Regions from separate parts of the Methylomonas sp. MK1 genome, predicted to be linked through region 1. Evidence: riboswitches for the same ligand, from Rfam matches in the RefSeq annotation. Region 1 holds a riboswitch; each other region holds the start of a gene.
The links. A riboswitch is a leader RNA that binds a small molecule or an ion and turns the genes downstream of it on or off. The one in region 1 is predicted to bind cyclic di-GMP.

Region 1 (10,867 bases):
GTGGTGTTTCAACCGCATCGTTATACCCGCACCCGCGACCTGTTCGAAGATTTCGTCGAGGTACTGTCCAGCGTCGATGTACTGATATTACTGGATGTGTATTCGGCCGGCGAAGCGCCGATTACCGGTGCCGACGGCAAAGCGCTGAGCCGCTCGATTCGAGTACGCGGCCAGGTTGATCCGGTATTCGTGCAAAACCGTGAAGATCTGGCCACCATCCTGGCCGGCATCGTCGAAAAAGACGACGTGGTATTGACCATGGGCGCCGGCAATGTCGGCCAGATCGCTGCTGAATTGCCGCACCAATTGGCTGAGGCCCTAAGGTAATGGTGACCAGAGGCACTTTATTAAACAACGAGCCGCTGGCGAAATACACCAGCTGGCGCGTCGGCGGTCCAGCCCAACACCTGTACATCCCGGAAAACAAAGCCGACCTGATCGAATTTATCGCCAGCCTACCCGCTGGCGAACCGCTGTATTGGATGGGCTTGGGTAGTAACTTATTGGTGCGCGACGGCGGCATTCGCGGCACGGTGATCAATACCCGCGGCCGTTTGAAAGAAATGTATCTGGCCGACTCCGAACGAGTTTACGTAGAAGCCGGCGTACCTTGCGCCCATGTCGCCCGCTTTTGCGCGGATTTAGGCCTGACCGGCGCCGAGTTTTTAGCCGGCATCCCAGGCACGATGGGCGGCGCGCTCAAAATGAATGCCGGCGCCTTTGGCGGCGAGACCTGGAGCATCGTCGAGAAAGTGGAAATGATCAACCCGCGCGGCGATGTAACCCAACGGGATCACCACGAATTCGAAGTGGCCTACCGTTCTGTAAAAGGTTTGGCCGACGAATGGTTCTTGTCGGCTCAACTGAAGTTAAGCAAAGGCAACAGCGAAGCCAGCCAGCAACATATCAAAGCACTACTGGAAAAACGCAACGCCTCGCAACCGACCAATAAACCGACTTGCGGTTCAGTATTCAAGAATCCGCCTGGCGATTACGCGGCCCGCTTGATCGAAGCCTGCGGCCTGAAGGGCTTTGCGATCGGCGGCGCAGTGGTGTCGGAAAAGCATGCCAATTTTATCGAGAATCGTGGCAACGCTAGCTCTGAAGATATAGAAACCTTGATCGAACATATTCAAACTCAAGTACAAACGCAATTCGGCATCAGTCTGCAAACTGAAGTCTGCCGGGTAGGTGATAAAGCATGAAGCCATTACGCATCAAAAATGCCGCCGATTTCGGCAAAGTCGCGGTCCTGTTGGGCGGTTCGGCCGCCGAGCGCGAAATATCCTTGAACAGCGGCAACGCGGTGTTTCAAGCCTTGAAAGCGCAAGGTGTTGACGCGGTCGCGATAGACGTCACCGCTAGCCCAATCGATGCGTTGGCAGGCGTCAAAGCCGACAGAGTGTTCAACGTAATCCATGGTCGTGGCGGTGAAGACGGCGTGTTGCAGGCCGTCTTGCAAGTAATGGGTTTGCCGTATACCGGCTCCGGCGTGATGGCTTCGGCATTGAGTATGGACAAATTGCGTACCAAGTTGTGCTGGCAAGGTTTGGGTTTGAGCACGCCGCTTTGGTACGTGCTGAAAAGTGCCGCTGACATCGATCCTTGCATCGCCAAACTGGGATTTCCGGTGATCGTTAAACCAGCGCAGGAAGGCTCCAGCATCGGTATGAGCAAAGCGACTAATCGCGACGAATTGATCGCAGCCCTGCAATTGGCCAAGCAGTATCTATGCGACGTGTATGCAGAACAATGGGTACAAGGCCAAGAATTCACCGTTGGCATATTGGACGGCGAAGCACTGCCGGCAATCAGATTGGAAACGCCCAATTCCTTTTACGATTTCGATGCCAAGTATCGAGCTAACACCACGAAATACCACTGCCCCTGCGGCTTGAGCGCGGAGCGCGAACAACAATTGCAAGCCTTGGCGGTACAAGCCTGCCATGCCTTAGATGTGAAAGGCTGGGCGCGCGTGGATGTATTTATCGACGCTAACGACCGGTCGCAACTGATCGAAGTCAATACCGTACCGGGTATGACCGACCACAGTCTGGTGCCGATGGCCGCTAAGGCCGTGGGGATTAGTTTCGATGAGTTGGTCTGGCGCATTTTGGAAACCAGCATGGCGGGTCCAGGTGAGCCGATTTAGATTCATCGTTATTTCCGCACTGTTGGTCGGCGGCGGTTGGTGGACGTGGCAGCAATTCGGCGCCAGCGCACTGAGCAGTAAGCCGATTCGCTACGTCAAGATTGAGGGCGCGTTCCAGTACACCAGCAAGGACCGGCTGAAAGAAGTATTGGCGCCGCAAATGAAACAGGGCTATTACCAGGCAGACATGGATGCGATTCATCAAGCGATTAAAGCCCTGCCATTGGTAGATAAGGTCGATGTCAAGCGGGTGTGGCCGGATGCGGTGCATATAAGAATTACCGAGCAAAAACCGGTAGTGCGTTGGGGGAAATCGGCGCTGCTGAACAAGCAAGGCGATTTGTTGGTGCCGGACAATATCGACGAATTTAAAAATTTACCGCTGATTACCGGCCCGGACGGCCAGGAAAAGAAGCTGCTGGAGATCATGAAAGGCGTGTACATCGTCTTGAAGGATAAATCGATGCAGCTCGCCGAGTTTCACGTCAACGAACGACGAGCCTGGCGGATCAAGTTAGCCAGCGGCATGGAAATGCAGTTGGGCAGAAAGGCGCCGCTGGAAAATATGCAGCGCTTTCTAAGAACCATGGATTTATTGGGAGAGGAACAGCTGGCCATGATAGCGAGCGTGGATACCCGTTACCCGAACGGCTTTGCGGTGACCTGGAAACCGGAAGTCACCAACATCGATTGGAAAGCAATCGTGGAAAAAAATAAAAACCTGATTTAAACGCTTACCGAGCATAAACAATGGCCAAAAAGACAGATCGAAATTTATTAGTGGGGCTTGATATAGGCACGTCGAAAGTCGCGGCTATCGTCGGTGAATACCGGGGTGGCGACGAAATCGAAGTGATCGGTATCGGCACCGCACCGTCCAAGGGCCTGAAAAAAGGCATCGTGGTCAATCTGGAATCGACCGTGCATTCCATCCAACGGGCGATTGAGGAAGCCGAATTGATGGCGGGTTGCCAGATCAAATCGGTGTTTGCCGGTATCGCCGGCAGCCATATCAAAAGCCTGAATTCGCACGGCATAGTGGCGATCAAGGAAAAGGAAGTTACTCAGCACGATATCGACCGAGTGATCGATTCGGCGCGGGCGGTGGCGATTCCGGCCGATCAGAAGATCCTGCACATCCTGCCGCAGGAGTTTGTGATCGACCAACAGGAAGGTATCAAGGAGCCGATCGGCATGTCAGGCATTCGTTTGGAAGCCAAGGTGCACATGGTCACCAGCAGCGTCAGTGCCGAACAGAACATCGTCAAATGCATCCGCAAATGCGGGCTGGATGTGGACGACATCGTGTTGGAACAACTGGCTTCGTGCGCGGCCGTGTTGACCGACGACGAAAAAGACTTGGGGGTGTGTCTGATCGACATTGGCGGCGGCACCACCGATATTGCGATTTTCTCGGAAGGTGCGATCAAGCATACAGCGGTGATTCCCATCGCCGGCGATCAAGTCACCAACGACATCGCCGTGGCGCTGCGGACGCCGACCAAAAACGCGGAGGAAATCAAACGCCAATACGCTTGCGCGTTGACGCAATTGGCCGATCCGCAACAAACCATCGCGGTCCCCAGCATCGGCGACCGTGAGCCGCGCAAGATCTCCGCGCAAAACCTGGCGGAAATTGTCGAGCCGCGTTACGAAGAATTAATGCTGCTGGTACAAGCAGAGTTAAGAAGAAGTGGGTATGAAGATTTAATTGCGGCCGGCATGGTAATTACCGGAGGCAGTTCGCAAGTAAGAGGATTGGTCGAATTGGCGGAGGAAATTTTCCATATGCCGGTTCGCATGGGTGTGCCGCTGCATGTATCCGGATTGACCGATGTGGCGGAAAACCCGATTTATTCGACCGCGGTGGGTTTGTTGCTTTATGGCAAGGATCATCACGGCCGGGCGTTAGGCATGAACGATGATGGCGCGGATCTGTTGTCAAAAATCAAAAGCTGGTTTCAAGGAAATTTTTAATTTTTTGTCTGGAGGGTGTGAAAATGAAATATGAATTATTGGATAGTAGCGGCACCGCGGTTATCAAGGTCATCGGCGTCGGTGGCGGTGGCGGCAACGCGGTTAACCATATGGTGGAAGATGGTATCGACGGCGTGCAATTTATCTGCGCCAACACCGATGCCCAAGCCCTGCGGGAAATGAGCGTAGAGTCCATTGTGCAACTGGGTGTAGAACTAACCAAAGGCCTGGGAGCAGGCACTCGTCCTGAAGTAGGCAGAGCAGCTGCCGAAGAAAATCGCGACCGCATCCGCGAAGTGATCGCTGGCGCCGACATGGTATTTTTGACTGCCGGCATGGGCGGCGGTACCGGTACCGGTGCTATCGCGGTATTTGCCGAAGTTGCCAAAGAACTGGGCGTACTGACCGTAGCCGTCGTATCCAAACCTTTCGATTTTGAAGGTTCCAAGAAAAAGGGCGTCGCCGATGCCGGTTTGCGCGAACTGGAAAAACTGGTCGATTCATTGATCATCATTCCAAACCAAAAATTGCTGCCAACTTTGGGCAACAATAAATCGCTGGTGGAAGCATTCCGCGCGGCTAACGACGTGTTGCGCGATGCGGTGCAAGGTATTACCGAGCTAATCACTCACCCTGGTCTGATGAACGTTGACTTTGCCGACGTGAAAACCGTCATGTCCAATATGGGCAGCGCGATCATGGGTACTGGCGTCGCCAGCGGCGAAAACCGCGCGCGTTTGGCAGCTGAAAAAGCGATTGCCTGCCCTTTGTTGGATGACAACAATCTGCAAGGTGCTCGCGGCATTCTGGTGAACGTCACCTCTAACGGCGACCTGGGCTTGAACGAATTCGACGAAATCGGCAGCATCATGCACGCATTTGCTTCCGAAGACGCCGACATGAAAATCGGTATGGCGGTCAATCCAGCTATGGGTCAGGAAATTAAAGTCACCGTCGTCGCCACCGGCATGGGCGAAAAAGCCAAGCAAGCCGCTTCGCCAATCAGCTTGGTGAAAAAAGTCGCGGCCGGCGAGATCAATTACGATCAATTGGACAAACCGACCATCGTGCGTCAGCAAAAACAGGAATCGGCCCGGGAATCTCGCTTTGGCGCGCAACCTAGAAACGATGTGGACCTGGATTACTTGGACGTACCGGCCTTCTTGAGACGCCAAGCAGACTAAGGGCCGCTTGCGGCAAGTCTATGAGGCAGCTGAGCCAAGTTCGGGGGGAGCTATCGCATAATCTGTGATAGACTCCCCGACTTTGTTTTACCTATTTGTCGGCATTTCATGATTAAACAGCGTACTTTAAAAAACACCATCAGAGCCACCGGCGTCGGTTTGCATACCGGCGATAAGGTCTATCTGACCCTGCACCCCTCAGATCCCGATACCGGCATCCGTTTTCGCCGCGTGGATTTGGAAACTCCGGTGATGATTGCCGCGCGCCCTGAAAATGTCGGCGAAACCAAGCTATCCACGACTTTGGTTCGTGACGGCGTAAAAGTTTCCACGGTCGAACATTTGCTGTCGGCTTTGGCCGGCTTAGGCATAGACAACGCGATTGTCGATGTCAGCGCCGCGGAAGTACCGATCATGGACGGCAGCGCCGGACCATTTGTGTTTTTGTTGCAATCGGCTGGCGTGGTCGAGCAGGACGTACCCAAACAATATATCCGTATCAAACGCGCAATCCGCGTGGAAGACGGCGATAAATGGGCCGCGTTCGAACCGTTCGATGGCTTTAAAGTCACCTTTACCATCGATTTCGAACATCCGGCGTTTTCCGAACATCTAAAAACCGCTGTGATGGACTTTTCTTCGACTACGTTTGTGAAGGAAGTCAGCCGGGCCCGAACCTTTGGTTTTATGAAGGACATCGAGTTTTTACGCGAGAACAATCTGGCGCTAGGCGGCAGCCTGGATAACGCCATTGTGGTGGACGACGATAAAGTGTTGAACGAAGACGGTCTGCGCTACGCAGACGAATTTGTGAAACACAAAATTCTCGACGCCATCGGCGACTTATATTTGCTGGGCTATAGCCTGATTGGCGAATATCAAGGCTTCAAATCCGGCCACGCGTTGAACAACAAGTTGTTGCTAAGCTTAATGAACGACAAAGACGCCTGGGAAATGGTGACTTTCGAAAATGCCGAAGAAGCCCCTATATCCTTCATGCATTCCGCTCAAACTTCGGCTAGAGCTACCGGCTAAGACCAACCCCGCCAGATACCCTGAATAAACGGCGGAGGCCCAAGCCTCCCCGTCCCTTCCAGCCAATTTTTAAAGAATTTTCCAGCTAATATTGCCCTAAATGAGCAGCCATGGCCCTTTCAGAAATGGCCGACTCTCTAGGCTGGCTCTAATTCATCTGCTCATCCCCATGGCAAAGTCTATCCCTGCAAAAAGTAAGGGATATAACTCAAAATACGTGAAATAACTCATCCCCTAGTATTAAAGCCAGCTGGAGTCCCGGAAAACAGCCACGCTTATTGCAGCCCCACCATCTCAAAGCAAACCATTTATCCCCTTGTTTTATATATAAATATTCATACAAAAAAGCTGACCACCCACGCTTAGCGTTATTTTGGCGCATATTTTGCTTAGCTATTAATGCTGCACCCTCTGGGCGCAGCCAACAAGTCGCCACACTCGTCGCAAGGCGGGGCCGGAAAGCTGCGGATCTGATTCAGATAGTCGAGCTACCTCTTTTGAGCAGGCAAGAGAAGGGATTAGCGGGTCGATATGGAAACGACGACAACTATCCCCTAGCAGTCGCTCACTGGTCAGGAATAGTTTGTTATATCACCTGATTAGTCTGAACCCATTGTTTAACACACTGTGCAAACTAGCCCGGTATTTCAAACTCTTTGGACTGCTTCCCTCGCAAACATAGCGCGGCATGATCAATCCGGGAATATTGAAATACTTAGCGGTTTTAAGACCGTTCAAATTGCGCGGGAAGCCGTTGGTCAAACGGCCAGCCCTAGGCCCTTACCGTACGAACAGGATCGAACGGTAAGAGCCTGGCATCGCGGCAGCGGGCACATGTGCGTTAGACAACAACTCGTAAAGGGAAATACGAAACCTTGAATGTCGCCGGTAGAGACTACCGGTAAAAATCTACGTCTTACTCTATTTAAAGGAATTGAATTATGTCTGTTAACACTAGAAATGCCCAAACCTTAAAAAAGGTGGCTGCAACACTTGCTATTTCACTTTTAGGCCTAAGCAGCGCACAGGCCGAGGTCGTAAACGGAACCATCTATAAGACCGTCGACCCGGTTCACGGCGCCGGTACCACAATCGATTTCTATTCGTTTTCGTTGTCATCGGCTGCCAATGTTGTCATCGATGTCCTGGCGAATGAAGGCTACGCAGCGGGCTGGGGCGCACATCCCGGCGCCTATGTCGATATCAACGGCGACGGCGAACTAACCCTGGCGGATAGCCAATTCCGCATTTTTCAGGACACGGTCTCACTCACTACGGAAATAGTCAGCGGCGACGACAGTCCAGCCTACACCATACCTGGCAATACCGGCGGATGGGCCGACGGCAGCTTGTTGAGCCGAGACTCCTATCTGGCGACTGCTTTGGACGTAGGCAATTACATTATTGCTTTTGGAGATTACTCTCTCACCATTGAAGAAGCCGTGCTGGGTTTCAACAAGGGCGACGTTATCACTGGTGCAACTGGCCTCAACCCCGTAACTGGCGCCACAGGTCAGGATCATTTTGACTATCAAATAACCCTTACTGCTACCGACTACGTCACCGGAGCCAACCTGCCTTTGACCATAACCGGAGAAGGCGTTAGTGCAGTACCGGTTCCAGGGGCCGTTTGGTTGTTTGGTTCTGCGTTAGCGGGATTAGGCGTATTCGGCAAACGCCGCACCGCATAAACCACAGCGAGTAAGAGCGAGTAGGTAAACCGACATCAGCTATCGACTCACCCCTCGCAATGCATATTAAAACTTTGGAATCGTCCACTTTTGGCTGCCAGGCCCGAAACACCTCAGACGAATCCAAATTAAACAGCAACTTAAATCTACCACAATCGTAAACCGCGATGTGGTGGATATTGGAGACACTCAAAAATGAACATCAATTTACAACACATTTTCAAAATCACCCTATCTTCCGCGGCGTTAACCCTTGCCATGGCTCAACCAGCTGCGGCGGCTTGGACAGGTGCCGATAACACCCTTGAGTTGGGTACTAGCATCTCAAACCCTAGTTTTAATTCCAGCAATCTGGGCTTCGCGGGCAATCCGGCGCTTTCCAACGATGGCTGGGGCATGCAAGGCGCATTTACCAATTTCTATCTAAGCTCATCAGCCCAATCCGTGACAGTAGACGCGCGTTCGTCTGCCGCAAACTTTCCGGCGTTTTCAATCTTCAGAACCAATGTGGCTTATTCGGGGGAAACAGTCGGCGTCGATACACCGGCAGAGCTAACCGGCCAAATCCATAAATTCAACTCGGTCGGCCAAGCCGGGGATCCAGGCATCATCTGGGCAACAGGCGCGGACGGTATTGTCGAAACGCTGGGCTACGTCAGTTCCTCCAGCAAAAACTACGTTAACTCGTTCGGCGGCGTCATCGACTCCGGTGCACACGATGTCAGTATCGACGACCTCTATGAAACCGGCGTATCCGGCTCGACAGGTGTCACCGGTAACCCTGCGTTTGCCAACACCAAAAGATACGCTACCTTGACGCTGAACGATTTGCAGGCCGGCTGGTATGCAGTGTTCGTCGGCGGCGCGGACGTCCTCGGCTCCAGCGCCGGTATCTCCTTGAACATTTCCGCGTCGGCGGCCGCCTCTACATACACCCCACCTGCCGCGGTACCCGTGCCTTCGGCTGTTTGGTTGTTCGGTAGCGCGCTGGCCGGTTTTTTGGGCATAGGCCGGGGCAAACGCAACGCTTAAGCGTTACCAACACACAAGGAAGCGCTTAAACCCAAAAGACTTAAGCCGGTGTTCGTGTAAATAAGGAATTTGGCGAGAGACTTCGCTAAAGGAATAAGGATGGCCGATAAATTACTCGCTGTGGTTTATCGGCCTTTTTTCGTTCACGCCCGCCCGTTTTAAGCGGTTTGGGCAGTATTTTTTGCCACTTAACCATTTCTCAGTGGAGTTTCACCATGACATTGTTTCGTCATAGCCTATTAGCGATTGTCTTAGCCGGAACTGCGCTGCTCAGTTTCAATGCAGCCGCGTTCGAATTGGCGCTAGGGCCCATGCCGATAAGCCTGAAGCATTTGCCCGTTCCGTCCGTCCCCGGATTACTGGACGGCCCGGACCCTATTGTCGTCAACAAGAATGCCGCGATTGTCTTGGGCAAGGCGCTGTTCTGGGATACTAACGTTGGCAGCGACGCTATGGCCTGCGCATCTTGCCACTTTCACGCCGGCGCCGACGGCAGGGTAAAAAATCAGCTTGCACCGGGCGGCCAATCCAGCCCTTTAAGCAACCAAGAATTCAGCAATGCCATGACTGGTGCGTCGTTGGGACCGAATCATACCCTCAGCGCAGGGGACTTTCCGTTACATCAACGAGAAGACCCACTACAGGAACATTCCACGATCCTCTACGACACCGACAATGTAGTCGGTTCGTCCGGTACTTTCGGCGGGGATTTCAGAGCAGTAGACCGCTACACCGCCCCTAACGACTCGTGCAGCCGCAGCGCCGATAGTCTATTTCACGCCGGCGCCGTCGGCACCCGCAAAGTCACGTCGCGCAACGCGCCCAGCGTCATCAATGCGGTGTTTAATCATCGCAATTTTTGGGACGGTCGCGCCAACAATGTGTTTAACGGCAGCAGCCCCTGGGGCGACCGCGATCCCAACGCCGGCGTCTGGGTAAAACAGAACGCCACGACGCTCAGCAAACAACGCCTGCATTTGCTCAATTCCTCGTTGGCGTCATTAGCGGTCGCTCCACCGCAAAACACCACCGAGATGGCCTGCCGCAACCGGACCTTGATGGAGCTCGGCAGAAAACTGCTGTTACGCCGCCCTTTGCAAAACCAGAAAGTGCATCCTGAAGATAGTGTATTAGGACCTTACAGCCTGAATACGAAACCAGGCATGAACACCATGTATAAGCTGCTGATCATGCAGGCATTCAATCCCAAATACTGGTCGTTCAACGGTAGCACGCCAATTCCGGTAGCCAAAGGGCTAGCGCCTTACAATCAGACCGAAGCCAACTTTGGGATGTTTTTCGGTCTGGCCATCCAACTGTATGAAAGCACATTGATTTCGGATGAATCGCCCTTCGACAACAGCGCCCGCGACGCCGGCAATCAACCCATAGAGCTAAGCGCTTCGGAATTGAACGGCTTAAAACAATTCAGAAAAAACCAGTGCGCACTCTGCCATCTGGGCCCCAACTTCAGCGCCGCATCGATCAACGCCAACGCAGCCATTGCTAAAACCCATCCGGAAGCGTTTGGCGAGCCGGCCTTCTACATCAGCGCATCCGCCAATGTGGTGAATCGCATCCCTTTGTTTATCCAAAACGCGCCAGTCACGGCGTTTTTCGATACCGGCTTCTCCTCCACCGGGGTAACCGAGGCAGCGGCTGACATTGGCGTAGGCGGCGTGGACGACTTCGGCAACCCGCTATCGTTCAGCCGGCAATATTTACAGTATCTGGCAGGGAATAGCGCCGGCGTGTTGGAAGAGGATGTCAGCAAAGTTCGAGCCTGCGATTTTCAG
Region 2 (10,867 bases), 1.5 Mb from region 1:
TTTGATAAAGCGGTAATGCTTGGCATGCGTGGCGTTGTTTTCCAAACTTTGGTGACCGATGGCCCAGCCTCTGTTACCGGCAGTGTTAACCGCAGTGTTGAACACGTCAGGGTTGGTAGTGGTGATTTGTTTAGAAGCAGTTTCACCATCGGCAAAGTCTTCCAAGCACAATTCCATATCACCCGAACCGCTAACTTCATGTTTCACGGGGCCCGCCAATGGAGAACCAGGCCAATCAGGTGACAAACCGGCAGAACTGCAAGGGTTGTTCAGGAATTTGACGTATTGTTGCGCGCCGGTACCGGAACCGTCGATACGTTTGCAAAAATGCACTTTGGTATCGTTAGGGGTAACGTTTCTGACAGTGCCGTCGGAATCGGTGTAAGTCAAACCGGCAGTCAAGCTGGTTAAGGCAGTGCCGTTTACTTTAAACTCGGACCATCTTTTGATTTGACCGGAGATCAATTCAGCCACTTGTTGTTTGCTCAAGCTCGGCATACAGGCTTCGGTGTAATCGCCAGGTGCGCAGCTGCCGCCAAAACCGGCCAGCAGGTTTTGCGCTCTTTGCAAAGCCACATACAAGTTATCGGAAACCGGCACACCAAATACCAAGGCCGCTGCTGGCACCACGTTAAGTGCGGCATCTGCTTTAACTGGATCAACTTCGCTAGCGTTTGAAGGTTTGTTAGGACCGACGAACAATTTTGGCTCGACATCGGAAATACCGGCATCGGACAGCACGTTGGTCAGGTTAGCGCCGCTGGCGTTGCAAAACCAAGTGTTGGTCGCGCCTTGTTGGGTGCAGTTACCGTTGTCAATACGCATAGCAGCAATCGCCACGCCGTCGATCAGCGGGTTAACACCTTGCGCAGAACCGCCGGCAGAACGTTTGTGGAACAATACTTTAGCCGTGGTTGCGGCAGCACCGTTGACGGTCAGGCCGGGTACGTTAGTAGAGTTCAGTGTGCAGAAATAAGCACTATGGTTTTTACCTTCGGAACCCGCTGTACCGTTGTCTTTAAATACATCCAAAGTACCGGCGTCGCACAAATTAACAAACAATGCCGCCAGGGCTTTGTCTTGCGCGCTAGCGCCGGACATAAAGATTTCGATATCCGGCGTGACGCTTGGCGCATGTGCGGATGCACCTTGCGAGAAACCTGCCAGAGAAGCCACTGCGATAGCAGCAGACAATAATTGATTTTTCATTGTATATCTCTCAATTGATTGAATTTAAAGTTTGAGCCGACCCGTTCATGAAGGGGGAACCAGCAAAGCAGAATCCGGCCGGCTCAAGACGTTTGCGGGATTAAACCGCCAATGATTTACGACGAGTTGCGCGCAGTACGCCCATCAAACCGGCGCCGAACATCCAAACTGCGGCAGGCAGTGGCACAGCAGCGGGTGCAGCGGTATAGGTCAAAGAACCCACGTTACCGCTAAATGAAAAATTCCATGTACCTGGGAAAGTTTCCAATTCTCCAGTATCGAAATCGTCGGCATTGACTTTTTCATGAACGAACGCCAAAGCATTGCCTAACTGACCTTGGGCCGCAAATGGCAAAGCAGTTTGGAAATCGTTACCGTAAACAGCTGTATAACCTTGTTGGCCAACAGTTCTGAAGGTGCTCAGATTGTTAGAATTGGCATCTTGAGTTTGAACAGAACCAACCATAACGTTCCATTTACTCATAGTATTACCAATGTCGCCTGCATTGCTATCGATGACGGCAGGAGAAGGAACTACTGACGTTGTGTAGAAACCAAATTTAGGCAGGTCAGTCAGGTCAGCCAGGATCCCATGACCACCAGAAACTCCCCAAGCAACATCGTTGCCGGCAGTGTAAGCAGCAGCGAATGATTGAAAGTTGTTGTCGCTCAGTGAGAAAGACAATGATTGGCTAGGGTTAGCCAGAAATTGCTCAACAGTGATACCCAAATCCAGTGTAAATGAAGTTTTCGCTGTGTAGTCAACCAGGTTGAACAAAAACTCGCTACCGTCTGCTGTTGCATCACCGATAGCTTGGATACGCGCTTCCGCGGCGCCTGAAGCGGCCGCCGCCAATACTGCAACTGCCAACAATTTTTTAGACAATTTCATTTTTAAAACCTCATGTTTAAATTTCGATTAATGACATAAGGTGACAGCCCAGCCGTCTTGACCTGCAAGACCTGTGACTTTCCGTCCCCGCTTCACAACGAGTTTGGCTTTTACACGCTTTAGATCGTACTCGACGCCATCTAACATCCTGACAGCGCCGCTTTGTTGCCCCCGCTACCATTTCCCCCTTAGCCTCCTCCCTATCCTCTTCCTTAGCCGCTCCTTGTCCGTGCCGTCCGTGTTCCCTAGTTGCTCCTGAATCCTTGCTGAACTGCCGATCCTCGACCCTTCAACTTGACGCGGATTATTCCAGAGCAATAGCGGCTTTTCGGTTACAGCATTGTTAAATTCACGTGACATGTAATACATCTGTATTACAAAGCCGGCCGCTAACACGAAAATTCAGCGGATGATCGGGCGCGGGCGGTAGCTATGAAATTTAAGATTCTTTTTGCGGGCATTGCCTCACTGCCATTGAGCGAAGGAAGAAGCCCCTTCTCCCTCCGGGAGAAGGTTGGGATGAGGGGAGATAGAACCATCCGCTCTTAACTTAATAGCAGTGGGACGTGGTCCAGGTATGAATTGTCGTGAGCTGTGGACGGCAAGGCGTATCCTGACTATTGAGCTACTTCAGCTAAACCCAAGAAGTCCGTCATGCCCGCCGGGATACCCACAGGGCACAAGAGCGGGCATCCAGTGCCATGGATGGCAAGTTTGAAGCTATCAAAGAATTCTGGTCTCGGCATTCACGGTAAACTGGACGCCTTGGGACCGCGCAGCAAATCAGCTGCGGCAACTGGGCTCCCGCCTGCGCGGGAGCGACGATACCTGAGCAGACTAAACAACACCCAGTAAGACCTTGGCATTGACGATGCCATCAGCATCGGCCGGTTTTTCAACATCGATTTGCAGCACTTGCAAACGGTGTTTGGTTTCCAAAATTGTCAACCAGGACATCAGTTGGTCGAAGGCCAGATGCTCCAGCCAGACGCTGACTTTGTCCTCGCCTTCCGGCGACAGGTGTTTGATCGCCGGCTTTATGTCCAGCTGCTGGCTGCTGAAATCGACTACCGCCAGCGGCGATTGATTAGCGCCATCCAATGCCGGTGCATCAACCGTAGCCTGTTGCCGCAAAGCCGCCGCTTCGTTACCGACTTGTTGTAAGTAGGTATAGATTTGCTGTTGCGCCTGGATTTTTAGGGTCAGCAAGCGGCTTTGTTCAGCAATTGGTTGGTAAAACAGCAGGTATGCGCCATACATCAGCACGACCAGCACACCACCCAGCGCCAGTACTCGCTCTCTGGGCGTTAATTCGGCAAAACGCTGCGCTAAATCATTTTTCGCGAATCTCAAGTTGCGCCTCCACGCCGTTTGCGCCGCTGTCGGCGGATTGAATTTTCACCTGCATACTGCTTTGCAGCTGCTGTTTGAATTGCTCCAGTTGGCCGATGTCGTCGGCAAGCAGATGTAACTGCAAACCGCCGTTCAGGAAATTGAGCTTTTTCAAGTGTACGGCCGGCGCTTCTTTCAACACCAATCCGGAACGGTAGATCAAGCGCATGAAGCCGCTACCGGCAAAAGCCTGTTGTTTTCTGAGCTGCGCCAGCTGTTGCTCGGCCTGAGCTTTGACATTGACGATGCGTTTCACATCGGGAAAAGTTTGTTTGAACAGCTCTTGGCTTTTCGCTTCCAACTCGCTTAGTTCGGCTTGTTGTTGCCAATAGGTATGTAGTAAAGCGTAGCTCTGCACCGCCAAGGCCGCAGCCAAAATGATGGCCGCCGGCAGCCACTGTTGCCAGCGGCCTTTTGGACGATGACTGACGGCATACGCACCGCTCAACAAATTCAGCTCGGCTGGCAATGACTCGACTGAGCTCGCCATGAATTGCAAAGGCTTGGCTATGACTGTTTCCAAACCGTTATTTGCCAAACCATCCGGCAGCTGGGTGTCTTCGCTGTGTTTGCATATCAGTAAAGTCTGGAAATCGGCACCTTCGGCACAGGCTTTTTCCAGCAGTTGCGGCAGAAATTGCGCATCCACGCCGCCGCCCAAATAGGCAGCGCTGCGCAAAATTGCGTTGCTTTCTTCGAGCAACAAAGTCGTTTGTCCAGGCTGATACGGCAGGCATAAGGTTTCCGGATACGCAGCTGCCAGCTCTAAACCGGCTTCGCGAAACGGAGTAAGCCGCGCCGCTAATGTGTCGTGCGTAATCGCCGCCACGGCGAGTTTATCCCGGTCCTGCTTTAACCAAACCAGATGATAATTTTCCACGTCCTCGGCCAGTAGGTCTTCCAACGCAAACGGCAAGGCTTTTTTCAGTTGCGCGGTGGTTTTAACTGCCAGCTCGATTTCCAGCAATAGCACCGAAGCGGCCGGCAATAACAGCAGTACAGACTTACCCTGCGCAGCCGCTGCCAACTCGGCCATCGTGCCTGATGCCGGCTGGCTATCAGGCTCGGCAAGATTCAACCATTCCAGTTTATCGGCAGATTCGGCACCTACTCTGACCAGCAGTTTTTCAGCCATGCGCCAAGCCCTGGCGCTGGCGCTTCACCACTTGCGCGCCACCACTATCGCGCTGCAATTGCGACTCAAACTGCAAATGGGTTTTGCCCATATCGATTTGCCCTTGTAATAAAAAGTTTTGCGAACTGACACCCAAGCCATATTTACCGATGCCGGCGTCGGCAACCGTTTCATCCTTTAAAAATTCGGCGACTTTTGCAAAAGGCTTGCCTCGGGCTCTGAATATGGATTCCGCCTGATCGGCGCTGATGTCGTCCGCCAAGCAACGCAACACCGTAGCGCTGGCGGTATTGACATTCAGCGGCGCGTAACCCTCCACCGCGTAGACATAAGGCAGCAATTTCAGATAGGTCTCGCGCGTCATGCCTTGTACCAACAGCAACTCGCTGACATCGGCAAATTGCCGGTTAGCGGCGCGGTAAGCCGGCTTTTGGCGGGTGTAGGTTTCGTCTTCCGCGCCGTGCGGATAGCTGACATCCATATCCGCATCAACCCAATCGGTTATCGCCTGCGCCAGCTCGGTTTTCAGTTTTAGAATGGCCAGCAAGCGTTCCAGGCGCTTGATATCGTCCTTGGAAATTTTGCCCTCCACCAATAGGTTGTTCAGATTAATCCGGCCCTGCAAATCCTCAATCTGTGCTTGCATCGTGCCGCCGACGACGTTTGTCCTTGCCAACGGTATAGACCATTCTTCAGCCAAACCGTAACCATTACCGGGCGTGGTGTCGGCAGCCAACCGGCCGATGGCCCAACTTTCCAAGCCGTACACGTATTCCCAGGCTTGCGCGCTACGCAGCTGATTTTCGGTGCGGCGAATATCCAACTGCCGCGCGCTGGACATCGACACCACGGCAACGGTAGCGATAGCCAGTATCAACATGACGGTGATCAACGCGATCCCGCATTGCGCCTGATGTAGCGACCTCATTCCCGCACCAGAAACAGCCGCTGAATGACACCTAAGCCGGCCAAGTTAAAATTAGCCTCCACCGCTTTGGGTAAGCCGGTACCACCGGCCGGCCAATGCGTAGTCCAGTCGCTGCCGTAAAACCGCAAATCAAGCGCCGCGACGTTCAGCAATTTTTTCCGGCGAAATTGCGTCTGCTGAGTACGATCCAACACTGTCCAAACTTGCCGATACAAGCTGCCTTTTTCCAGACGATAACTGATACGTTGCAATTGGCTGCGCATCGCCAACGCCGACCATTCCGGCACGCTACGCGTCAAGGTCAGCAAGTCTTCGCCATTACCGCCGGAAAACGCCGGCTGTTCGCTGCCGAATTCGTCCCGAATCGAGCGCGGCAAAGCCTGGGCTAAATCTTCGTTCAGCAAATACAGGGTTTGCTGCAACGCGGCGACGCTGTCCGAGCGTTTTTCCGTGCCCGCTCTGGCATCCAACACCGCGCTCAAGCCGGCGTAGGCCATGGCCGCCATGATCGCGAACACGGCCATCGCGATCAGGATTTCCAGCAAGGTAAAGCCGCGACTGGCGCTATTATTCATGGCCGGTCGGAACATAACTAAGCAATCCGGCATAAGGCGACTTGTCGCCTTCCAAAAACACTTCTATCCGATAATCCCAGACCGTGCCGCCGATACTCGGCGTTACACCGCGCTTGGCCTGCCAATACCAACGCCGGCCGGCCATCGTGTCCCAGCCATCCTGGTTTTCCGGTTTTTCGCTAGCCAGGCGCAATTGCACCGCATGATTGGCGGCTATCGTCGCGGCTATCGTTTTGTTTTCCAGATACCAAAGATTCTTGGTGTTATCGGCGGTAATTTTGATCAAGCCGGCCATCAGGATGGCTAACAGAGCCAAAGCTATCAGCACTTCCAACAGCGTGAAGCCGCCGTTGCCCGCATGTTTCATGGCTTGATGGCGACGCTGGAAACCGCTAAGCCCTCGTCCGCCCTATTACTCAGCCAAAACCGGAGATCGCTTTTTGCTAAATCCAACGCAATTTGGAACGCATCCGCGGCCCCGTCCGGCGTAAATACAATCTGCGGCTCGGGATGCACCTTGCTGCCAAAGTGCATAGTCAGGTACACCGGCTTTTCGTCCAGGGTCAACGCCAAGGTCATACCGGCTGGCAAATCCCGTTGTCTGAATAGCGCATCGCCAGTCTCCGGCTGCCACTTGCCTTGGGTCGGCGACAGAAACCTATACCCTTGACCGACCAATTCCAGACCGATGCTGTCACCGCGTATCATCGCTTCCTGCTCAGCCAGCTCAAGCAATTTTGCCAGCCGCTCAACTTCCAATTGTTGCTGCTTGCTGTGATCGGCATTGCCCATCGCCAGCATCGCCATGCTGCTCATCACGCCGATCAGGACCATCGCAATCAATAGCTCGATAAGCGTAAAGCCGCGAACCTTCAAGCCCTCAAGCTGACTTATTTTTGCGCCCAATTAGTGATGTCCGCGCCGGCTTCGCTGCCGCCTTCCACGCCGTCAGCACCGAAGGAATACAAATCAAACTCGCCGTGCGCGCCGGGCTGCATGTAAAAATACGGTTTGCCCCAGGCGTCGGCCGGCAGTTGATCCAGATAACCGCCCTGCTTCCAATGCGCGCCTTGCGGCAGATTGGCCGGCTTGTGTACCAAGGCTTCCAGGCCTTGATCGGTGGTCGGATAGCTGAAGTTATCCAGGCGATACAGATCCAGCGCGGCGCTGATGGCTCTGATGTCTTGCAAGGTGCGAGTGGCACGGGCTTCGTCCGGTCTGCCCATGATTTTCGGCACGACGATGGACGCCAAAATGCCCAAAATCACCACAACGATCATCACTTCGATCAGAGTAAAGCCTTGCTGTTTTTTATTGCTCATAGCGGTCTAAATTCGTATTGGTTAAAGCACACCCCGGTATGCGGGACAACTGGGAGAAGATTAGAAAGACAACGTGACAGGCGTATGACAAAACACCTATCTAATCAGCTGGTTCATTTCAAATATCGGCAACAGAATCGCCAGCACGATGGTCAGCACCACCAGCCCCATGAACAAAATCAAGGCCGGCTCGAATAAACCCATGGTCAATTCGGTCAGCGCCTGAATATCGCGCTCCTGATCGTCGGCAGCACTTTCCAGCATGCGCGGCAATTGCCCACTGGCTTCGCCGCTGGCAACCAAGTGAATAGTTACCGGCGGAAAGAAACCGCTGGCTTCCAGCGCCTTGTTCAAACTCTGCCCTTCCCGCACGCGGATAGCGGTATGAGCCACCGCCTGCTGCATGGCGTTGTTGGACAACACCTGACTGGAGATTTTTAAGGCTTCCAGCAGCTCGACGCCGCTATTGGTCAAAATCGCCAACGTACGGGTAAAGCGGGCAGTGTTTAAGCCCTTGGAAAAGCGGGCGGTAATCGGCATGGTCAATAGCCAACGGTGAAACAGCATGCGCGGCCGCTCCCGGCGCAAAATCAGCTTCGCCGCCACAGACAAGCCCACCGCGATGACCAGCAACAGCAAGCCATTGCTCTGCAAAAAATCGCTACAACTAATTAAGGCCTGGGTAATAGCCGGCAGCTCGTGGCCCATTTTGTCGAACACGCCGGTGATTTCCGGCACCACATACGCCAACAGGCCGATGACCACCAATACGGACACCGACGACAACAACACCGGATAAATCATCGCCATTTGTAACTTGCGATGCAGCTGGCCTTTGTCGCTTAGATAATCGGCCAGTTTTTCCAGCACCTGATCCAGCTTGCCCGAGGATTCACCCGCTTCAACAGTGGCGCGGTACAAAGGTGGAAAGGTACTGGGAAAGGCCTGGCAAGCCACGGCCAGACTTTGCCCTTCCAGAATTCGGCTTCTGATCGCCAGCAATATCCGCCTAGCCCGCGCCGATTCCAGTTGCCGGGCAATGATGCCTAGCGCTTCATCTATCGCCAAGCCGGACTTCAGCAGAGCGGCCAACTGCCGGGTGATATGCGCCAGCGCGCGCATGCCGATGCTTTGCGCCAATAGCGGCGACTGGCCGCTGCGTTCTTTTTTATGAACTTCCTGAATATCCAGCAGCGTTAAATCATTGGCCTTCAATTGTTGGCGCGCGGTTTTGATCGTGTCGCTCTCAAGCGTACCTTTAACCGATTTGCCCTTGCCGTTCAGCGCTTGATATTCGAAGACCGCCATACCCAGTTAATCCTTTAAGGTAATACGGATAGCTTCGTCGATGCTGGTGTCGCCGTTCAGCACTTTTTCCAGCGCGCTTTGTTGAATACTGCGTGAGGTAAGTCGGGCATGGCGTTCCAGCTCAAGGTCGCCGGCGCCATCATGGATCAGCTGTTGCATCGTGCTATCCAGCATGATCATTTCAAAAATACCAGCCCGGCCCTTGTAACCGTGGTTATGGCACTGCGGGCAGCCTTGGGCTTGATAAACAGTAACAGGCTTGCCGGTTTCGCTGCGATACCCGAGCTTGGCTAAATCCTGTTCCGGCACCTGTTCCGGTTTTTTACAATGCGGACACAGTTTGCGCACCAACCGCTGGGCTATCACGCCGACCAAGCTGGACGCCAATAAGAACGGCTCAATACCCATGTCGCGCAGCCGGGTGATGGCGCCTACGGCAGTATTGGTATGCAGTGTCGAAAGCACCAAGTGGCCGGTCAAGCTGGCTTGCACCGCAATCTCGGCGGTTTCCCGGTCGCGAATCTCGCCGACCATCACGATGTCTGGATCCTGCCGCAAAATCGCCCGCAAGCCCTTGGCAAAAGTCATGTCCACCTTGGCATTCACCTGGGTTTGGCCGACACCATCCAGGTAATATTCGATAGGGTCTTCGACGGTAAGAATATTGCGGCTGCGTTGATTCAATTGATTAACCACCGCATACAGGCTGGTGGTTTTCCCGGAACCGGTAGGCCCGGTCACCAGAATGATGCCGTGCGGACGAGCGATCATTTGCTGAATGCTGTTCAGCTCATAATCCGACATACCGACTTGCTTAAGACTTAATTGGTTGGCCTGCTTATCCAGCAAACGCAATACCACCCGCTCGCCGTGGCCGGAAGGCAAGGTTGAGACCCGCACATCCACGGTGCGGCCGCCGATATTCAAGGAGATACGACCATCCTGCGGCAAGCGCTTTTCTGCAATGTCCAGCTTGGCCATGACTTTAAGCCGGGAAATCACCATGGGCGCGAATTCGCGCTGCGGCTCGATAATTTCCCGCAAGGTGCCGTCCACCCGAAACCGCACTACCATGCGTTTTTCGTAGGATTCGATGTGAATGTCCGAGGCGTTTTCCTTGATGGCCTCGGTGAGCAGCGCGTTGATCAAACGAATGATCGGCGCCTCATCTTCGCTTTCCAGTAAGTCTTCCGGCTTGGGCAAGTGCTGGGCCATCTCGGACAAATCCAGATTGTCCTGCATATCATCGACCATCTGTTGCGCATGGCCGGTTTTGTGTTCGTAGACCGCTTGCAGCAACCGCTCGAACTCTTCCGCGCCGACCGCTTCGAAACTGGCAGGTCTAGCCACGAAGCGCCGGGTTTCCAGTAAGGCCGTTACCGTGGCTTTAGGCTGGTAAACGATACGCGCCTGCTGCGCGGAACATTCCGCGACTATCACGCCGTGGCGTTTGGCAAAACCGTAGGACGGCAGCCTGTTATCGGTCGGCGCTGGCGCTGTCGGTTCAGCGGTTGCCATTGCCGCCAGCCTCGCCGCGATTGTCTTCCGCAACCGAATTGTCGTCCGATAAGTTGTCCAGCAAGGGCTGTTTCTGCTCCGGCATCAACAGCACGCCGTCCTGGTTAAACTCTTGTTGCTTGTCGCGGATGTAATTGTATTTGTCGTGGGTTAAGCCGCTGGACTTACCCGCATCCCTGATGATTTGCGGGCGCAAAAACACCATCAGATTCTTTTTGGTGATAATCGTCGAATTGGTTTGGAACAAGTAGCCCAGATAAGGAATATCCCCCAACAGCGGCACCTTATCCACCGTTTCGGTGATGTCGTCTTGGATCAAGCCGCCCAATACCAACACCTTGCCGTCATCGACCAATACGCTGGTTTCGATTTTGCGTTTATTGGTCTGCAAATCCGCACCGGTAGTACCTTGGACAACGCTCGAAACCTCTTGCGCGACTTTTAATTTGACCGCATTGCCTTCGCTGATCTGCGGCAAAACTTTGAGTTTAATACCGATGTCTTCGCGTTGGATGGTTTGAAATGGGGTACTCAGGCTGCCGCCGACGGAAGGTGTGTATTGGCCGGTGGTTAACGGGATGTTGCGAC
Region 3 (10,867 bases), 470 kb from region 1:
TGCGTCACTCGCCGGCCGGCGACCGCGCGCTGGCGTTGGCGGCCGGCACCGTTGAACTGCTCAATGACTTAGGCGCCTGGCGCGGTGTCGCCGATAAAGCCACTGCCATCAAACATATTCACGTCTCGGATCGCGGCCATTTTGGGAAAACCCGGCTAGCCGCTGAAGATCAGGGCGTGGAAGCCTTAGGTTATGTGATCGTCGCCCGCGACATCGAACAGCACATGGCCGACCTGGTCGAGAAAACCGACACCGTTTGCCTGTATCAAACCCGAGTCGCCGGCTTGATGTCCGGCCGTGACGCGGTGAATGTCAGTTTGAAACAGCACGACGGCAGTTCCTTGAATGTCAGCGCGCAATTGTTGGTCGGCGCGGACGGCGGCAACTCCACCGTGCGCAAGCTGTTGGAAATACCGCAGCAAGTCACCGAATACGGCCAGACCGCGCTGGTCACCACCGTGCAATCGGCCCTGCCGCATCGCAACATCGCCTTCGAACGTTTTACCGAATTCGGTCCGCTAGCCCTGCTGCCGGTTGCGGGTAAACAATCGGCGGTGGTGTGGACGCGCACTCACGAGCAAGCCGAAACCTTGATTAACGTTAGCGACCGCGAATTTCTCGCCGAGCTGCAAAACTGCTTCGGCTACCGCTTGGGCGAACTAAAACTGGCCGCACCGCGCCGGGCATTTCCGTTAAGCCTGATCCGCGCCGAAAGCATGGTCTCCGGCCGCACCGTCATCATCGGCAACGCCGTGCATCAACTGCATCCGGTGGCCGGCCAAGGCTTTAACCTGGGGATACGCGATGTGGCCTTACTGGCGGAAATGCTGCTCGACCAACAAGAGAAACACGGCGATTTGGGCGACGCCCGCCTGCTGAAAAACTACAGCCGGCAACGTCAGCAAGATCACGGTAAAACCATCGGTTTTACCAACAGCGTGGTCAAGCTGTTCTCCAACGACAACCTACCCCTGGCCGCCGTCCGCAACGCCGGCCTGACCTTGCTGGACCACCTGCCGTTTGCCAAACAATTGCTGACGCGGCATGCGATGGGTTTGGCGGGGCGGTTGCCTAAGATCGGCGAACGCAAATAAACCCAAATCGCGCCGCCTCACTCAAAGAAACTTAGCCAAATCGCCGCCACCAGACTGGCTAAAGTCAAAGCAGCGCAGATAACTCGGGCAACGGGCCTGGGACGTGCAGCAGTCCATACCAACTGCGTCGAATACGCCGCGGCCGGCAGCAAGAAGCTCAGTAAAATCATCATTAACGCCCGCCACGGCGCACAAGCTTCGTTGCAGATTAATGTCCACTGTTTCCACAAGCCGACGTCCAAAGCGACTGCGAGAATTACACCTGCCAGGTGCAATAGCCATCTGAAACCGATTTGACCCTCCCCGAAAAAAATGTCGCGCTTGATACCAACATGGAATGCGGCTTTCGAATTTCGTGCAAATCGTAGCCGTAGGTCACATTGCCGCGTAAGCGGTTATGTGACATTTCAATATTAGCTTTTGGATATGACAGGGAATGTTAACGCTCACCATGAGCTACCAGGCCAACCGGCGCTGCGGGGCTTTATCGCGCAGCGTCCAGCGACCGAAGGGAGCGAGGTTGAGCACCATGTTAGAAGTCATTCGTCTATGACCACAGTGCGTTTCACTGACATTGAATGTTTGTGACCTTCGACGATGTTTGATCTTGTTCGGAATAGCATCATGGCAACTGCTACCAATGTGATGGTGCCGATGACAGCATGTTTCCCGGAAACACCGGATTTCAAGTCAAACTCGGGCAATACGGTCACTATCAGCGGTAGCCATACGGCAAGAGTGAACAGGCTTACCCATTGATTGATCTGCGAAACAGAGAATGGTGCAGGCCCTTCAATTAAAGATAAAACGCCCTTCGCTTTTGGCCTGTGAAGAACGGTCTTATATAGAGGGCCGGTAGTTCCATCCTCAAGCATGTCAACGTGGTTTTCCCAGTTCTCTTGCCAGTACTTGCTCCCTCTGTTTGTAAGAAACCAAGCAAGAGAGAAGATCAAGCCCACGCAAGCGAGTACGTAGGCATTAAATTCCTTGTCTTTCATGTGCTCGGCAGATAACACAGCGAAGTACCCTGCGAACGTGGCTGCAATGAGCGTCCAGAAATACGTGGCGCGTTGCCAGTACAGGGAAATTTCAAATTTTCTGATATCGAGGGCGTGCTGAAGTGCGCTATCGGTTTTCTTCGGATCTGGAGTTGTGCCGAGACCGAACGATTCTTTGTATTTTTCTTCCGAAGTCACCAAAGCCTCCTATGAGTTCTAACAAGTGATTATAAAGTTTCCGTATATCACCCAAACACATGCTTAGCAACTAGCCCGCATGAAGTACAATTCGATCTAGGTTATTCACCGAATCGCCCCCTGGATTACGCTTCGCTTCATCCAGGCTACATTAGACTAAACCCTACGCCGCCTCAACACCATCCAAAACCCACCAACCATCGGCCAAAACATCCCCGGCAAGGGCACGGCGGCGGCAGTGTTGACGTTAAGCGGCGCGGTGTTTACCGACAAGCCATCCCCGCTGGCATCCGCCAAACTGTTAATCAGTAAATCAAGCTGACTGCTACCCCCGATCAGCACATTGAAGCGGATGATTGCCAGCGTAAAGCTATCGGCTTGCAGGGTTTGTAAATCCGCCGCGTCGTCCAAGGACGACTCGAACAGGTTCAGCACGCCGGGCGCAAGCAAATCGGCGGCGACACTGTTTCCACCCAAATCAAACACATCCAACTCGTCACCCAGAAGCGGGTCGCCGAAAGCCACGCCGGCAAACGCCAAATGCGTCGGATCGAACTGAATATTAAAGTCATACGTTCCTAACGCAGCGTCGCCCAAGCCGGAAATGCTCAGGCCAATTTCAATGGCTTCGGCGGTTTGGTCAAGCGGCACAAAATGTAAATCAATGGCAGCATCGGCGACACCACTGGCCGCGTATAAAGCTATGCCGGCCAGGCCGGCTTTGAATTGTTTCATCATCGTTGTTATTCCTATATTCGGCATCCTGGATTCCCGCGTGCGCGGGAATGACGGGATACTTTCGGTTCATTTAGCCGGGCAGGTGTGTCGATGGCGGGCCGACTGGCGCCGGTCTGGTTACACAGCACAGCGTGACCGCGTACACAGTAAAGTCAGCTTGCGCACATCCAACGCATTGATCACGCCGTTTTTGTCCAGATCGCGCGGGTCGTTTACGCCGGAAGCCGGTTTGTTGCGGGCAGCAATGACCACGTTCAAATCCAGTTGATCGACATCGCGGTCGCCGTCCAGATCGCCTTTTACCGCGATGTTCTCGCAGCTATCCGGTAGATGATTCAAATTGGTATCGCCGCTAACGCGGTTTTGAATATCCAGCACGTCCGACTTGCCATTGCTATTGCAATCCGGAAATACGTTTAAGTAATACACATCCTGCTCGCCGTGGTAGGTGGCAGTGTAAGCAATGTGTGCGCCGTTGGCGTCGGAGACTAACTGGGTGTAATCGCCCATTTTGTCGCTTTGCCGCTCTTCGCCGTTCACGATGTTATACGGCAGATGCGTATTGAACACGGGCGTGACCGCCTGGTTTTTGCTCCAGGTTGCGCCGCCATCCCAGGAGTAGGCGTAGTAAAGTTGGGAATAGCGGTACGGCGCGCTGCCGCTGCCGTTGCGGGTGTCGTACCACACCGCGTCGATGCGGGAATTGGCCGCCACGCCTAGCATCGGAAACCATTGATACGCATTGGCGCCGGGAGGGTCGTCATTCACGCGTACCGGTGCCGACCAAGTGGCGCCGCCGTCGCTGCTGCGCACGAAATGTATATCCTGCGGATCGTCGCCCGCTTGCCAAGCGTAGGACGTGACGTGTGCCAGCAAATAAATATTGCCGCGCAACGGCCCGGCCGATTGATCGGCAGCGATTTGCACATCACCGTCGCCGCCCAACGGATTGGGTAACTGCAAACTCGGCGACAGGAACATCATGCCGTGGCCGCCCATATCGACTTTTTGCGCGCTAAAGCTGGGCGAGGTATTAGGATCTTTGGCATCAACCGATTTCAGGAAATAATGCCCGCTACGCACTATGCCCAAGGCACTGACGGACAAAATCGTTTCATCGACGCCAAATAAATAAACCTCGCCGTCCGGGCCGATGGCCAGCCGGCCGAAACCGAAGTTTGCCACCGGCAATGCCGCGTCCGGCTCCTGGTAACTCAAACCACCATCTGTGGAACGGCTGAAATATTTGGGCACATAATGTGGGTCTGGATTGCTGTCGGCAGGCCGCCGCCAGGTGCTGTAAATATGCCCGCCGCTGGGACCGCCGGTTTTATCGATGGCCAGCCAGTTCTTGTCGCCTTTAAACTGATACACCGGCTCCGACCAGGTCACGCCGCCGTCGCCGGATTTAAACACCGACGTGCTATCCGATATTGCCAGGGACTGGTAATAAAAATTCCCCTGGCCATCGACCTCCAACACCGGATCGGTGCGGGTTTGCAGCGGTAAGGCCGGCAGCATACCGGTAGTCCAACTCGCGCCGCCGTCAAAGCTATAGGCATAGCCGCCGTGTTTGACAGCAGTGGGCGGTGAATCGAACTTACGCCAGCCCACGACAATATTGGCGGGATTTAGCGGGTTCAGGGCCAGCGTTGGCTCGTTGCCTTTGTCACCGATGATGTTTTGCCCGCCGGCATCGACATTGACCTGATGACTACGATACTGTCCAAAGCTTATTACCGGGGAAGGCCCTGCCTGCGCGGCTGTCGTCAATGTCAAACCGACGCCTACGCCTGCCGCGATTTTTACCAGCCTGACGTTACGGAAAAAGGGTATACGCCATTCGCCAGGCTCGGAGCACACAGCAGTTCGCGGCCGAGTCAATCCTGTAACTTCATCCTGTTTCATCAGACGATCTCTCTTTTAGAACGACCATTCAGAACCAGTCCAGCCAAACCACTGGCAAACAGCCATACCGTCATCGGCACCGGCACTGCCGCCGGCAGTTCTCCGGACACCACCGTGGTTTGAAAGCTGAAGGTGCCGATGCGGGTATCGCGCAAACGGGCGTCGCGAGCGCCCAGATGATCGAAGCCCCACCCTAAACCCAGATTGCCGTTGAGACTTAAAGTATCCCCGACTATTGCGGTGGTGACATCAAACAGCTCAAAACCGCCCGCATCGAAGCCGATGTGATTGGTAATCACCCAACCGGAACGCCCGGGCGTAGCCGCTTCCAGAGCAGGATCGTATTCCAAGGTCATGTCGCCCAACAACACTCTATTAGTTGGTGGCTCGACGTCCACTCTAAACCGCATGACGCCACCCAGACCGATACTACCGCTGGCAGTGCCGAACAAATTGCCGGGTTCGAACTGGAAAGTGGTATTTCTGTTCTGCCGCCCGCCCGGATTAACTATCGGACTCAACCCGTTGACACTAAATTGCAGCCCGGTCGCCGGAATTTCATCGGATACCAGATCGTATAAATCCGGAGCATTGCCGTCCCGCAACTGTACAAAGGTTTTTGATGCGGCCGAAGCGTCGTAAAACTCTTCCAGATAAATAGAAGGCCGGCAGCAAATCGGAAAGTCGGCGGTGGGTGTGTCCGGATAGTCATTCACATCGACGCTGGCGATTAGCACATCGCGGTTTAGGTTAAGGACCAGCGCACCGCCGCTTACTGTCGCGGCGTGGACATGGCCGGACATTAAAATACCGCAAACCGCCAGTAGTAACCCGGCTCCTAAATAGCGTCGTTCCGGTGCAGACGGCGGTTGAGCGACTGTAGTGGATTCCAACCTGCACGGGAATGGCGAATCCAGGGAATTTAATAGTTTCGCGGCCAACAGCATGCCGGATGATCGATGATTATTGATTTTCATAATGTCACACTCCTTGAAAGATATGGCCTACGGCCTATGCCGATAAAGCCCAAAAAGCCGCTACCGAATAACCAGACCGCAGCGGGCAGCGGCACCGCCGATACCTGACCGCAACCGGCATAGGCACCCGTGCCCAAACAGAAACTGCCGACATCGACCAGTTGCACGCCTTGCAACATGCCGGCGTTTTCCGGCGACATCAGTAAATCGCCGCTAAACTGCCAGTTTTCGGCGTTGGTAAAGCTCAGGCTTAGGTTGTTTAAGTCGTACACCGCCATCGTGAAATAAATGTTATTGGCTAGGTACCAGCCGGTGCGGCCCAAAGTTTGCCGGCCGGCATCGTATAGCAGCGAAAAATCGCCGTTGACCAAGCCGGCCCCGCCGGGTGGCCAGTTGGGCGCATAAAACCCCTGCACGCCGCTCATACCGACTTGCGCCCCGGCCATACCGGCCAGAGTGCCGGTATCGATGGCAAACTCGGCTGACGTCGCTTTGACATGACGCTGACTGGCTTGCGGACTAGGATCGTTACCGATAGCCGTCAACTCGAACACCTGATTAAGTCCGGAAATCTCGGTGTTGTTGAGTTGGCTAAGCAAATGGTCGCCGGTATTGGCCGGATTATCGGCATTGGACGTTGCAGTACTCCAAAACGTCGACAAGTAATAACCCCCGGCGTAAGGCGCCAGCGCATTGCGGTCCAGGTTCATCGTAAAAGTGCCGCCGGATGGCGCATTCAATATCGCGGCATCGGCGCTTGGAGATACCATCCCCATGCCGATAGCCAGCACGGCCAAAACGGGATAGCCGTGGTTTTTGTTGATCTTCATAAAAGCCCTACAGCGGATAGTCAGAATAAGCCCTCTCCCTGCCTGAATACGCAAACAGCCGCAGTGCACGGCATGCTGGCAAGAAGAAGGATTTATTTCAATAAGCTAAGGCCCGGAGCGAATCTTGGCGACCGCCCCAAGCCCACTTTCGAGTTAAGCCGCGACAGAGGCTTTTTTGCGACTTGCACCCAGCAAGCCCAGCAGACCGCTGCCGAACATCCAGACCGCCGCCGGTACCGGTACCGCCGATGGCGCAGTACTGGGAGCCAGACTAAAAGTACCGACCACGGCATTGGTATTGGCACCAACCAAACCGGCCCACAACCCGGTCCATTGCAAATCGCCGCTCAGTAGTAATTCGCCATTGCTGTTCAACGACTCGGCGACGTTGGTCAGCTTCAAGAAATTTTGGTAACCGAAACCGGTATCGAAGGTTTTTATATTCCAGGTGCTCCCGGTTTTTACCAGGCTAAAGTCGTAGGGCGTCAAAATGCCGCTGCCGCCTTGGCTGGTCAACAACCAGGCGCCGCTCAGACCGATTTGACCGATCGAGGTGTTGCCGGCGTCCATCGTTGTGGCTTGTTCGGTACGGCCATAGGGGCCGGCAGCCGGATAGCTGTTGGTCGTGGTGTTGCTGTTAACCGCAAACGACATCGCTGTGCTAGCGGTTGCCGATAGCGCCGTTCCGCCGTTGGTTGCGCCGGTAATGCCGAGTAAATTATCGCTGGCGCCCCAATGTTTCGCGACAATCCAGCCATTCGGATACCCGCTGCCGACATTGACAGATGCCGCCGCAAAAGCGGCATTGTTGATGGTGATGGTGGCATCGCCGCTAACTTGTGCAGCGCTCGCTGTTGCAGGCGCTAAAACGGCGGTCAATGCGCTGAAGGCTAACAGGCCGGCGCTTGCCAGTTGAGTGCGGTTGTAGTGCAAGATTGTCATTTTTTATTCCTTAATAAATTACGGTTAAAGTTAATCTGCAAATCGCCAACCCGAATTTAGGGCATTTAACTTGCAGGTAACCCGGCTGTCTTAATCTCCAAGACCCGTGGCTTTCCGGCTCCGTCTCGCGGCGGATGTGGCATGTTTGTCGCGGTCCTTACGACATCACTCTAAATCCCTGAGTGAGGTGCTCCTGAAAAACTCCTGTGGCAAATAGATAACGACGGCATCAATACTTGATCGAAAGACTCAGGAATCCCGCGCGGCCGGGTGCCGGCGCCACCCGGCCCTCGAAATAGCCGTAGGGCTGAAAATAATCCTCATCGCTGAGATTCTTGACGGTAGCCGCCCATTTGAAACTCCCGGTTTCGTAAGCTAACGCCGCGTCGAAGCTGTGGTAGCCGGCGGTTTTGAAGCGGTTGTCGTCGGACAAATACGCCCCGGCACGGGCATAAACGCCGAAACCCAAGCTAAAGCCTTGCAGCGCATCCTGCTGAAAACGGTAATGCGCCCAGAGCCGCCCGGCATCCTCCGGGACTTGGGCTAAGCGAGTGCCGGCAGCCACCCCGGCTTCGTCGTCCATGAACCGGGCGTCGGTATGCGCATAGTTCGCCAGCACGCTGAAGCCCTCGACCGGTTGCCAGAGCAAATCCATTTCAACACCACGCGAGCGTTGCTGGCCGGCGGCGACCGAACGCCGCTGAAAATCGCTGCTGTCGGTGACCGCGACCTGGCTGCGCTCGATTTGATACAGCGCCAGCTGGCCGCTGAATTGATGTGAAAAATTGAATTTCAGGCCGGTTTCCAGATGACTCGACAATTCCGGCGCCGGCGTATCGACGAAATTCACAAAGGGTTGGCCGCGCATGCCTTCGCTGTAGGAAATAAACCAGGAAACCTCGTCGCTCAGATCGATCACACCACCGAGTCGCGGCAGCCATTTCAGCGTATCGGTTTTAGCGTGTACCCCGGTTTGGGCATTATTAAAATCGATGCCAACCTTGCCCAGCCTGACACCGGACAGCCAATGCAAACGCCGGTACAGAGTGCTTTGCCACTGGAGGTAAGCGCCGTAAGTGATGTTTTCGATGAACTGATTTTCCAGGCCCGGCCCCGGCACAGCATAAGGGGTGTCAAATATCGGCGCCCGCAGATCGACCGTACCGACACCCAAACCCAAGGGGCCAAAATCGCCCTCGATAAAGCCTGCATCGCACAAGCGACTGTAATCCGCGCCCAGCAACAGATTGTTTTCGCTCGGACCCAGCTTGAAATTACCCTGCAAATTGCCCAGCACGCTGCGCTCTTGCTGTTGTTGAAACAATTCGGCATTGACCAATGCCCAGCTCGATGCCGGTAGCAAGGGCCGGTCCGCGATGAGGCCATCGCTGCCGAACAGGGTCTGAATTTTCTCGTCGAATTCCGAGTGCGCATAGCGCGCCTTCAGGTTTAAGCGCCAGCTCCGATTGATGCTCCTTTCCAACGAGGCCCACACCGCATCGGCATTCGAATGACTATCGGGCAGATTGGCCGGCCCCAAGAACAGGTCGGGCCGGGTAGCAAAATCGCCGGCAATGCTGCCGGTGGCGGGTAAGCCCTGATACTCCGGTTGCTGCCAGCGCGACAGTTTGGCTTGGAGCGTTAAACGGGTTTTGTCGTTATCGGTCAGCGTCAGCGCCGGATTGATGTTGAAACGCTGAGTTTCGATCATGTCGATGTTATGTCTGGCGTTGGTGTACTCGCCAGTCATGCGCAACAGAATATTGGCGTTTAGCGGTTGATTGACATCGAAAAACGGCTGATAAAAGCTGTGACTGCCGATTCTAAAACCCACTTCGCCGAAGGCTTTGGCCTGCGGCAATTTGGAAAGCAGATTCACCACCCCGCCCACCGGCGAACCCGAACCGCCGCTGTAGAGCAAGGCATTAGACCCCTTCAGCACCTCGATTCTCTCGATATTAATGGTGCTTTCCCGGTCGCCGGGGTTGTAGTACTGGGTAAAGCCGTCCATCAGTTGTTCGGAACGAAAACCGCGAATCAATGTACCCTCGATAACCGGACTGTAGAGCTCATTGCGCGCCACTATGCCGCTGACATTGACTAAGGATTCGCTGACGTTGATCGTTTGCTGGTCGTCTAACAAAGGGCGGTTAAGCGCATGCACCGACTGCGGGATTTGCTTGATTGGCGTGTCCGTTCCGGTAGCGCTGGCAATATGCCTGACGGCATAGGTCCGCGCCTCGTCAAGCATCGGCTCGGTGAGGATTTCCGCACCGGCCTCCCTTGTTTTCAAGCCCACGACAGTCATGGCATCCAGGGTAACGGGCGGCAGGTTAGATGACTCCGTTGCCGTCAGGCTGCGTTCCAAAGTCACCGTATCGGCATCGATAAAACGGTAGGTAAAGCCGCTGCCATGCAACAAGTGTGTTAATGCCTGCTCCGCCGACATGTCACCGCGCAGCTCGGGACTGGCGAGCTCACGCAACATGTCCGCTGAAAAAATCAATTCCAACTCTGCTTGCGCGGCAAATTGAATCAACGCGTTATTTAAGGACTGACCGCTGATGTTGAAGTGACGGATAACTTCCGCGGCAACCGCCTGGCTGCTGCTCAATTGTCCGCCGGCCGCCACCAGCCCAATCAACACCCAGGTATCGACGCCGACACGGTTGCCGTTCAGCGCATAGCAAAGATATACGGCTGGCCGATGCCATACGCCGACTGCAAGCTGGTAGCGAAAATCGTTAATCCGTGCTTTCAAGATCCGTCCTGTCCGAAAAAAAATGTTTCTCAACATAGAAGTCGTTTCAGCACAAAAATCGATCACAAAAATTTAACTATTTTCGAAATGAGGGAGTCGAAGCGGACGGTTTGAGCTTATGCGCTCGAGCTTTCGACTCCAAATTAAAGCCGCATCGTCGTTCCCGTCTGTGCGGGAGCGACGATGTTCAAGGGCTGGGTTGACGAAATATGCACGCAGGGTTTCCGCGCCAAAAACTCAGCGACGCAATAACACCCACCAGGGACCGATACGGGTTTCTTGCAAACCCAGCGCTATGCGCACCGAGGACAGCGCCTCATCGGGCGTATCCAGAGAAAACACTCCGGTCACCCGTAGATTTTTAAGGGCTGCATCGGCCAGAAATATCCGTCCGAAGCGATAACGCTCCAACTCGCTGATC

Region 2: it holds a riboswitch for cyclic di-GMP, as region 1 does, so the genes downstream of both, G006_RS0106185 (hypothetical protein) here and G006_RS28860 (VPLPA-CTERM sorting domain-containing protein) in region 1, are expected to answer to the same signal.
Region 3: it holds a riboswitch for cyclic di-GMP, as region 1 does, so the genes downstream of both, G006_RS0111395 (hypothetical protein) here and G006_RS28860 (VPLPA-CTERM sorting domain-containing protein) in region 1, are expected to answer to the same signal.

Annotation. Positions count from the first base shown of each region.
Region 1 covers NZ_AQOV01000001.1:2,877,775-2,888,641, forward strand. The annotation lists gene murC (UDP-N-acetylmuramate--L-alanine ligase) at 1-327, shown strand, start outside; gene murB (UDP-N-acetylmuramate dehydrogenase) at 327-1,205, shown strand; gene G006_RS0113700 (D-alanine--D-alanine ligase) at 1,202-2,152, shown strand; gene G006_RS0113705 (cell division protein FtsQ/DivIB) at 2,139-2,882, shown strand; gene ftsA (cell division protein FtsA) at 2,903-4,129, shown strand; gene ftsZ (cell division protein FtsZ) at 4,153-5,313, shown strand; gene lpxC (UDP-3-O-acyl-N-acetylglucosamine deacetylase) at 5,422-6,348, shown strand; cyclic di-GMP riboswitch class I at 6,770-6,844, shown strand; gene G006_RS28860 (VPLPA-CTERM sorting domain-containing protein) at 7,290-8,039, shown strand; gene G006_RS28865 (hypothetical protein) at 8,235-9,071, shown strand; gene G006_RS0113735 (cytochrome-c peroxidase) at 9,287-10,867, shown strand, end outside.
Region 2 covers NZ_AQOV01000001.1:1,344,097-1,354,963, forward strand. The annotation lists gene G006_RS0106180 (hypothetical protein) at 1-1,209, opposite strand, end outside; gene G006_RS0106185 (hypothetical protein) at 1,310-2,101, opposite strand; cyclic di-GMP riboswitch class I at 2,141-2,219, opposite strand; gene gspM (type II secretion system protein GspM) at 2,939-3,454, opposite strand; gene gspL (type II secretion system protein GspL) at 3,435-4,628, opposite strand; gene gspK (type II secretion system minor pseudopilin GspK) at 4,621-5,556, opposite strand; gene gspJ (type II secretion system minor pseudopilin GspJ) at 5,553-6,131, opposite strand; gene gspI (type II secretion system minor pseudopilin GspI) at 6,124-6,498, opposite strand; gene gspH (type II secretion system minor pseudopilin GspH) at 6,495-7,037, opposite strand; gene gspG (type II secretion system major pseudopilin GspG) at 7,022-7,453, opposite strand; gene gspF (type II secretion system inner membrane protein GspF) at 7,550-8,761, opposite strand; gene gspE (type II secretion system ATPase GspE) at 8,768-10,279, opposite strand; gene gspD (type II secretion system secretin GspD) at 10,266-10,867, opposite strand, start outside.
Region 3 covers NZ_AQOV01000001.1:2,403,751-2,414,617, forward strand. The annotation lists gene ubiH (2-octaprenyl-6-methoxyphenyl hydroxylase) at 1-1,094, shown strand, start outside; gene G006_RS0111370 (RipA family octameric membrane protein) at 1,634-2,290, opposite strand; gene G006_RS0111375 (cohesin domain-containing protein) at 2,447-3,028, opposite strand; gene G006_RS0111380 (hypothetical protein) at 3,146-4,936, opposite strand; gene G006_RS0111385 (hypothetical protein) at 4,936-5,913, opposite strand; gene G006_RS0111390 (hypothetical protein) at 5,910-6,743, opposite strand; gene G006_RS0111395 (hypothetical protein) at 6,897-7,685, opposite strand; cyclic di-GMP riboswitch class I at 7,758-7,836, opposite strand; gene G006_RS0111400 (TonB-dependent siderophore receptor) at 7,915-10,446, opposite strand; gene G006_RS25470 (FecR family protein) at 10,684-10,867, opposite strand, start outside.